2 regions of the Pseudocitrobacter corydidari genome follow, and region 1 is predicted to be linked to the other one. Evidence: predicted binding sites of a transcription regulator. Region 1 holds the regulator's gene; the other holds the start of a gene.
The links. Region 1 encodes PurR, which represses purine synthesis genes. Its sites were predicted from a motif close to CANGCAAACGTTTGCNTG; they were not measured.
Positions count from the first base shown of each region.

Region 2: the regulator PurR is predicted to act here: its motif matches at 1,821-1,838, upstream of G163CM_RS12265 (nucleoside-specific channel-forming protein Tsx).

Region 1 covers NZ_CP087880.1:1,139,519-1,143,196, forward strand. Annotated here, with positions in the region: gene punC (purine nucleoside transporter PunC) at 1-923, opposite strand, end outside; gene punR (DNA-binding transcriptional activator PunR) at 1,032-1,964, shown strand; gene purR (HTH-type transcriptional repressor PurR) at 1,961-2,986, opposite strand; gene cydH (cytochrome bd-I oxidase subunit CydH) at 3,281-3,370, shown strand; gene G163CM_RS05310 (MFS transporter) at 3,469-3,678, shown strand, end outside.
Region 2 covers NZ_CP087880.1:2,632,472-2,636,149, reverse strand. Annotated here, with positions in the region: gene G163CM_RS12275 (M24 family metallopeptidase) at 1-309, shown strand, start outside; gene yajD (HNH nuclease YajD) at 349-696, shown strand; gene G163CM_RS12265 (nucleoside-specific channel-forming protein Tsx) at 829-1,683, opposite strand; gene G163CM_RS12260 (SadB/YajI family lipoprotein) at 1,977-2,519, opposite strand; gene nrdR (transcriptional regulator NrdR) at 2,673-3,122, shown strand; gene ribD (bifunctional diaminohydroxyphosphoribosylaminopyrimidine deaminase/5-amino-6-(5-phosphoribosylamino)uracil reductase RibD) at 3,126-3,678, shown strand, end outside.

The DNA of each region.
Region 1 (3,678 bases):
ATTGCCATCACGCAGAATGGAATCAGCAGCGCGGTGAGCGACACATGTGCGGTGAGGCCGACGCCCCAGGTGGCCAGGACGCTGACGGCGTAAATCAACAGCAGCCATGGCAGCAGTTTTGCACCATCCCATTTTTGCAGCGCCGCGCGGCAGCCGTAACCACCCACGAGGAAGGCAATGGTTTGTGGCACATAGCTCAGACCAATCACAGTTGGGCTGTAGCCCATCGCATTAAGAATAAACGGCGAGCCGGTCAGCCAGGCGAAGAAGCTGGCGGAGCAGGCGGCGTAGATGAGTACGTTGCCGCGATAGTCCTGGCTGCGTAACAGCTTCATAAAGGTCAGTTTATCGCCAGTGACGGCAACCTTTTTGTGCGCGGGTTTCAGGCGCAGCGCCGGGATCATCAAAATCAGCGTGATGGCAAAGAGGGTGGCAAAGATGGCCTGCCATTCAAAATGATGCAGGATCCAGCTTCCCAGCAGCGGGGCCAGCGCCGGAGAAAGCCCGACAAGCGGCATAATCGTCGCAAAAATACGGTTAGTGCGCTGGGCCGGGTAGTAATCGGTCACCATCGCCTGCCAGGTTACCGCGGCTGCACAGACGCCGACCGCCTGCACAAAGCGCAGGATCAGCAGGGTGGTGGCATCGCGAACCCACAGCATTCCCAGACAACCAAGGGCAAAAATCGTCAGGCCAATCAGCAAAACAGGCTTGCGGCCATAGCGGTCTGAGAGAGGTCCCCACAGCAGCTGCGCCACGGCAAACCCGGCGAGAAACAAACTCAGGCTTGCGCTTACGGCAGCCGCTGGCGTTTGCAGATCGCTTTGAATCGCGGCGAAGGCCGGAAGATACATATCGGTGGCGAGAAAACCTAACACACTCAGGCCCGCCAGCCAGACTAAAAATCCTTTCCCAGGTTGCATAAAAACGCCTTTTCTTGTTTTGGAGGAGGCTGAGAGTGTAGAGAGTGAAATCTGGCTTGTGAAACGCTAATATTTGCGTATTGGTTTCAAAAATTTTGTGAGCAGAAAATGTGGTCTGAATATTCACTGGAAGTTGTGGATGCCGTCGCGCGTAACGGAAGCTTTAGCGGCGCGGCAAATGAGCTGCACCGGGTGCCTTCTGCAATCAGCTATACGGTGCGACAACTGGAAGAGTGGCTGGCGGTTCCGCTGTTCGAACGGCGCCACCGGGATGTGGAATTAACCCCTGCCGGGGCGTGGTTTTTAAAGGAGGGGCGGTCTGTTATCAAAAAAATGCAGATCACCCGTCAGCAGTGTCAGCAAATTGCCAATGGCTGGAGAGGGCAGTTGGCTATCGCGGTGGACAATATTGTAAAACCAGAGCGCACCCGACAAATGATTGTCGATTTTTATCGCCACTTCAGTGACGTAGAGCTGCTGGCGTATCAGGAGGTATTTAACGGCGTGTGGGATGCCCTGGCCGATGGGCGAGTGGAGTTAGCGATTGGCGCGACGCGCGCCATCCCTGTTGGGGGGCGATATGCGTTCCGCGACATGGGTATGCTGAGCTGGCAGTGCGTGGTGGCCAGCACGCATCCGCTAGCACAGATGACAGGGCCGCTGAGTGATGACGTGTTGCGCAACTGGCCGTCGCTGGTGCGCGAAGATACGTCACGGTCGTTACCGAAACGTACCACCTGGTTGCTGGATAATCAGAAAAGGGTCGTGGTGCCCGACTGGGAATCGTCAGAAACCTGCTTATCCGCAGGATTATGCGTTGGCATGGTGCCAGAGCATTTTGCGCGACCGAAGATAGATAAAGGCGAATGGGTTGCCCTGGAGCTGGAAAACCCGTTTCCCGATGCGGCCTGTTGCCTGACCTGGCAGCAAAACGACAGTTCACCGGCGCTAAGCTGGTTATTAGAGTATCTGGGAGACAGTGAAACGCTGAACAGCGAATGGCTGCGAACGCCCGAATTGAGCGTTCGCTGTGGCGATTAACGGCGATAGTCGCGGAACGGGCCGTCGGCCACGGAGCGGCGTTCAATCAGGCGCGGGTGCACCTCGATGGACTGCGACTCTTCGCGTTTGCTGACAATTCGGTCCATCAGCATATTGAAGGCGGTTTCTCCGAGGGAATCCTTCGGCTGGTGGATAGTGGTCAGCGCCGGGGTGAAGAAACGTGAGTTGCGCACGTTGTCATAACCAATCAGGGAGATATCCTGCGGCACGCGCAGTCCCATTTCGTCTGCGGCGCACAACGCACCCATCGCCATGATATCGCCACCGCAGAAGATAGCGGTAGGGCGCGGATTCTGGGACAGAATTTGCTGCATCGCACGATAGCCGGATTCCGGTTCGAAATCGCCCTGCACGATCCAGTTTTCCGGCACCTTGATCATCATCTCGTCCATGGCTTTCATAAAGCCAGCCAGACGACCTGCACCGGTGTTGCGCTCCAGCGGACCTGGGATCACGCCAATTTCGCGATGCCCACGTTCTACCAGATAGCGACCAGCCATGTAGCCGCCTTCGAAGGCGTTATCGATAACCGAGTCGGTAAAGTCAGCTTTCGCTTCGCCCCAGTCCATAACCACCATCGGAATATGGCGGTACTCTTCCAGCATTTGCAGCAGCGGTTCCGGGTATTCGGAACACATCACCAGCAGGCCGTCCACGCGTTTCTGCGCCATCATGGAGAGATACGCGCGCTGTTTTTCAAGGTTGTTCCACGCATTACCGAGGATCAGGGTATAGCCTTTCTGGAAGCAGTTCTTCTCAACGGCTTCAATAATTTCTGCAAAGTAGGCAGCTTCACTGCTGGTCGCCAACAAACCAATGGACTTGGTGTGATTGACCTTCAGGCTACGGGCCACGGCGCTGGGAGAGTAGTGCAATTCTTTGATTGCCGCCCATACCGCTTCACGCGTCTCTTCGGCGACAAAACGCGTCTTGTTAATCACATGTGATACAGTTGTAGTGGAAACGTTTGCGCGCTTCGCTACATCTTTAATAGTTGCCATTCCATCTCACTCCAGACCCGGGCCTGCCCCTGATCGATTCAATACGAAAACGTTTGCCTTCACTCACCCTGGCGCAATGTTATGAATTGCGGTTCGCCGGGAAAACGACACAGGACGACAGGAGGGGGTCAATGGCCGATACACTTTTTAATAAGCGTCGAATTTTGTCTTATCTTTGCCAAAAGTGGAAGCGCAAAATCGGTTATTGCGTGAAATCCGGGAAGATTTTTGCGAATAAGTGTGCAAAAATGACATAGCTCACTTTTGGTGTGGGGATAATAAGGAGAAAAATTGATGAGTACCGAACTGAAGATGTCAATTACCACAACGGTTATTACGCTGGCGCTGATCGTCGCGGCCGCGCTGACCGCCGTCCTGCATTAACCCATCCTAAAGGGAGAGACGGCTCTCCCTCTCTTCGATTGTTATCAATTCAGCAAAAATATTTTGCTAATTTGTTCACTTCTGTTTTTTTGTGATTGATGTCATGCTTTTGCAATCTGTTGTCACGCCGCTCTGCGTTTGCGGCAAACCGGAGTCAAAGCATGAAAGTGAATTATCCCTTACTGGCGTTAGCCGTAGGCGCATTCGGGATCGGTACCACCGAATTTTCGCCGATGGGGCTATTACCCGTTATTGCCAAAGGGGTTGATGTCTCGATTCCTGCCGCAGGTATGTTGATCAGCGCCTAC
Region 2 (3,678 bases), 1.5 Mb from region 1:
CCGATTGGCCCGAACTCCGCCGCACCGCTGCGCAGCGGTATGCTGCTGCAAATCGACATCATTCCTTCCCGCGCAGGTTACGCCGGAGCCAGCATTGAAGACACGGTAGCCCTCGCGGACAAAGCGCTGCGAGATGAACTTGCCCAGGCGTACCCTGAACTCTGGAACCGGGTGTTAATGCGTCGCCATTACATCAAAGAGCATTTAGGCATTAGTCTGCCGGACGAGGTGTTGCCGTTGTCGAATACGGTGGGGTATCTGCGCCCCTGGTTGCTCGACCCAACGCGAGCGTTGGTGTGTACAGAGTGATAAACTGTCCAAAACCTTTAATTTCATTACCGAGCAATTATGGCCATCATCCCTAAAAACTACGCGCGGCTGGAAAGCGGCTATCGCGAAAAAGCACTCAAACTGTTTCCGTGGGTCTGCGGGCGTTGCTCGCGCGAGTTTGTTTACTCGAACCTGCGTGAGTTAACGGTTCACCATATGGATCACGACCACACCAATAACCCGGAAGATGGTAGTAACTGGGAGCTGTTGTGCCTGTTCTGTCACGATCACGAGCACTCGAAATATACCGAAGCGGATCAATACGGTTCGACGGTAATTGCCGGGGAAGACGCGCAGAAAGACGTGGGCGAGGCGAAGTACAATCCCTTTGCCGATTTGAAAGCGATGATGGATAAGAAGAAGTAACAAAAAAGCACCGACGTTGAGAACGTGCGGTGCTTTTTTTGCCTGATGCGCTTTGACGTCGGGTGGCGGCTACGCCTTACCCGACCTACATTGATGGATGACGGCTACGCCGCCATCCGGCAAGCAGCGAAATCAGAAGTTGTAACCCGCCACCAGATACCAGCCGAAGCCGTTGGATTTAATCGGCTCAGCCTGCCATACCGGCTCGTCGCCATCTTTCCACTGACCACCGTTGTGGAAGTAACGCGCGACCACAGAGTAGTGCCAGTGATCGTAGTTCAGCGCCAGAATGTGGCTGGAGGCGATAGAGTTGCTGGTGCGGTACTGATCGTCGCCCAGGTCTGAACCCCAGTCGAAGTTGGTGAAGCCGATGTAGCTCAGCTTACCGCCCCACAGGTCAGTAATCGGCACGAAGTATTTGATTTTGAAACGATAGCCATCCCACTCGTTTTCGTTGGATGCGCCATAGTTCTGCCACTGATACTTGGCATAGACGTTCAGAGACAGCCCCATCGGCAGGCCGGTATCGATATCGGTACCCAGACCCATATACCAGGTGCTCTGACGGCCTTCGCTGTTGCGGCCCATATCGTAGATATAGTTGTTCGCGAAGTACCACTCTTTGAACGGACCAAAGCTCAGGTCAGTATTGGTCAGCTTGTCGATAGAGAAACGTGGCTCGATTTCCATAAACAGCGGGGAACCGTGGTTCCAGATCCCGCGGGAGTTGCTGTCGCCACCGAAGAAACGCGGCGCATCGACGTAACCGTAGAAATCAAACCAATCTTTCTTGGCGAACGCTTCATATTCCAGATAGGTGTCGTTACGCAGCGTCGGCCCGAAACGGGTGTGGTAGCTGCCTACCACGTTGACGCTCTGATGCCACCAGTCGGAAAGATATTGCGGTTTGTCATTTTCTGCTGCACCGGCAGTGAAAGACGCGGAGAGTGCTACCACAGCACCGGCTGCTAATAATGTTTTTTTCATATGTTTGCCACTGATAAAAAATCCCTAACGGGAATGAAATTAAGCATCGAAGCTTTACAAAATGTTTCGTATTTCTGCGTGCCTATTATAAGAATCATTGCTCACAAAAATCAGTTACGGGTCACACATTTTTCATATACGTAATCGATTGCGTTCACGTTTGCGTAGATTGAACGGCGGCGATTGTACCTGTCATATCAATGATTGCCAATCTTCAGCAAAAAGTGGTGAATAGGTGAGGGGAGAATGCAGCAGAAAAATTTGCGCCAGAGAAGCCTGGCGCGAAGGTGCGTTTACTGCGCGGTAGCGGGCTGAATATCGTGAACGCGGACAAAGCCGAGTTGATCCGGCGTGATGCCGTTCAGCTGTAGCGGAATATCGACATCGCTGGGCGCGAGAATACTGGCTGGCGCGTTAATGAGCTGATTCTGCACGTTAACTTCCTGGAAGTTATCGGTAGTGCCCTGAATCTGACCGTATTCTACGGTGCCGCTAAACGCCGGTAACGCATCGTTAGATTCGCCCTGAATACGCAGCGTCACCGCCGTACCCTGTGCGTTTGGCGCGATGTTGCGCAAAGACAGGCGCAGCGTGCCTATCTGGCTCTTCAGCAGCGCAGGCGTATTGGAACCGGGAATGATATAGGCGCCGCTGGCAGATTTCGCATTCAGCGCGTTCTGCTGGCTGATCTTCACCGTTTCTTTGTTCAGTTTGGTCATTTCCTGATTGAGCGTACTGATACTTTCGTGCATCTGACGAACCTCGGCTTGCTGTGCGCAGGCAGTCAGGCTAAAGAGGCTTCCCAGTACGGCAATTCTTAGGTAACGTCTTGTCATTATGTCTGTTTCCTTATGGTCGGGATCACGTAATGTTAGATCGCAAAAAAGATTCTGGCATCGATCCATTGTCTCAAAAACGCTCTTCCTTTGTTGTCGAGCCATATCAGGGTAAAATAGGTTTCAGTTACCACCTCATAGTCAGGACGATGTATGCACTGCCCATTCTGTCTCGCCGTAGATACCAAAGTGATCGACTCTCGTCTGGTTGGCGAGGGCTCCTCCGTCCGCCGCCGTCGGCAATGCCTGGTTTGCAACGAACGTTTCACCACGTTTGAAGTGGCTGAACTGGTGATGCCGCGCGTCGTAAAAAGCAATGATGTGCGCGAACCGTTCAACGAAGACAAGCTGCGCAGCGGCATGTTAAGAGCGCTGGAAAAACGTCCCGTAAGCGCGGATGACGTCGAAATGGCGATTAATCACATTAAATCGCACCTGCGCGCCACCGGGGAACGTGAAGTGCCGAGCAAACTGCTGGGTAACCTGGTGATGGAACAGCTGAAAAAGCTCGATAAAGTGGCCTATATCCGCTTTGCGTCGGTTTATCGCAGCTTCGAAGATATTAAAGAATTCGGCGAAGAGATCGCTCGTCTACAGGACTAAGCTATGCACGACGAAATGTACATGGCGCGCGCGCTGAAACTTGCCGCACGTGGTCGCTTCACCACTCATCCCAACCCGCGTGTCGGCTGCGTTATTGTCAATCAGGGCGAAATCGTCGGCGAAGGTTTTCACTACCGGGCCGGTGAGCCGCACGCGGAAGTTCATGCGTTGCGTATGGCAGGCGAAAAAGCCAAAGGTGCGACGGCGTACGTGACCCTTGAACCCTGTAGTCATCACGGCCGCACGCCGCCTTGCTGCGACGCGCTGATTGCCGCAGGTGTTTCCCGCGTGGTGGCCGCCATGCAGGACCCCAACCCACAGGTGGCCGGACGCGGGCTGTATCGCCTGCAACAGGCGGGTATTGAGGTCAGCCACGGCCTGATGATGAGCGAAGCGGAAGCGCTGAACAAAGGTTTCCTGAAACGCATGCGTACAGGCTTCCCGTATGTTCAGCTTAAACTTGGCGCGTCTCTGGACGGGCGTACGTCGATGGCGAGCGGCGAAAGCCAGTGGATTACCTCCCCGCAGGCGCGTCGCGATGTGCAGCGTCTGCGCG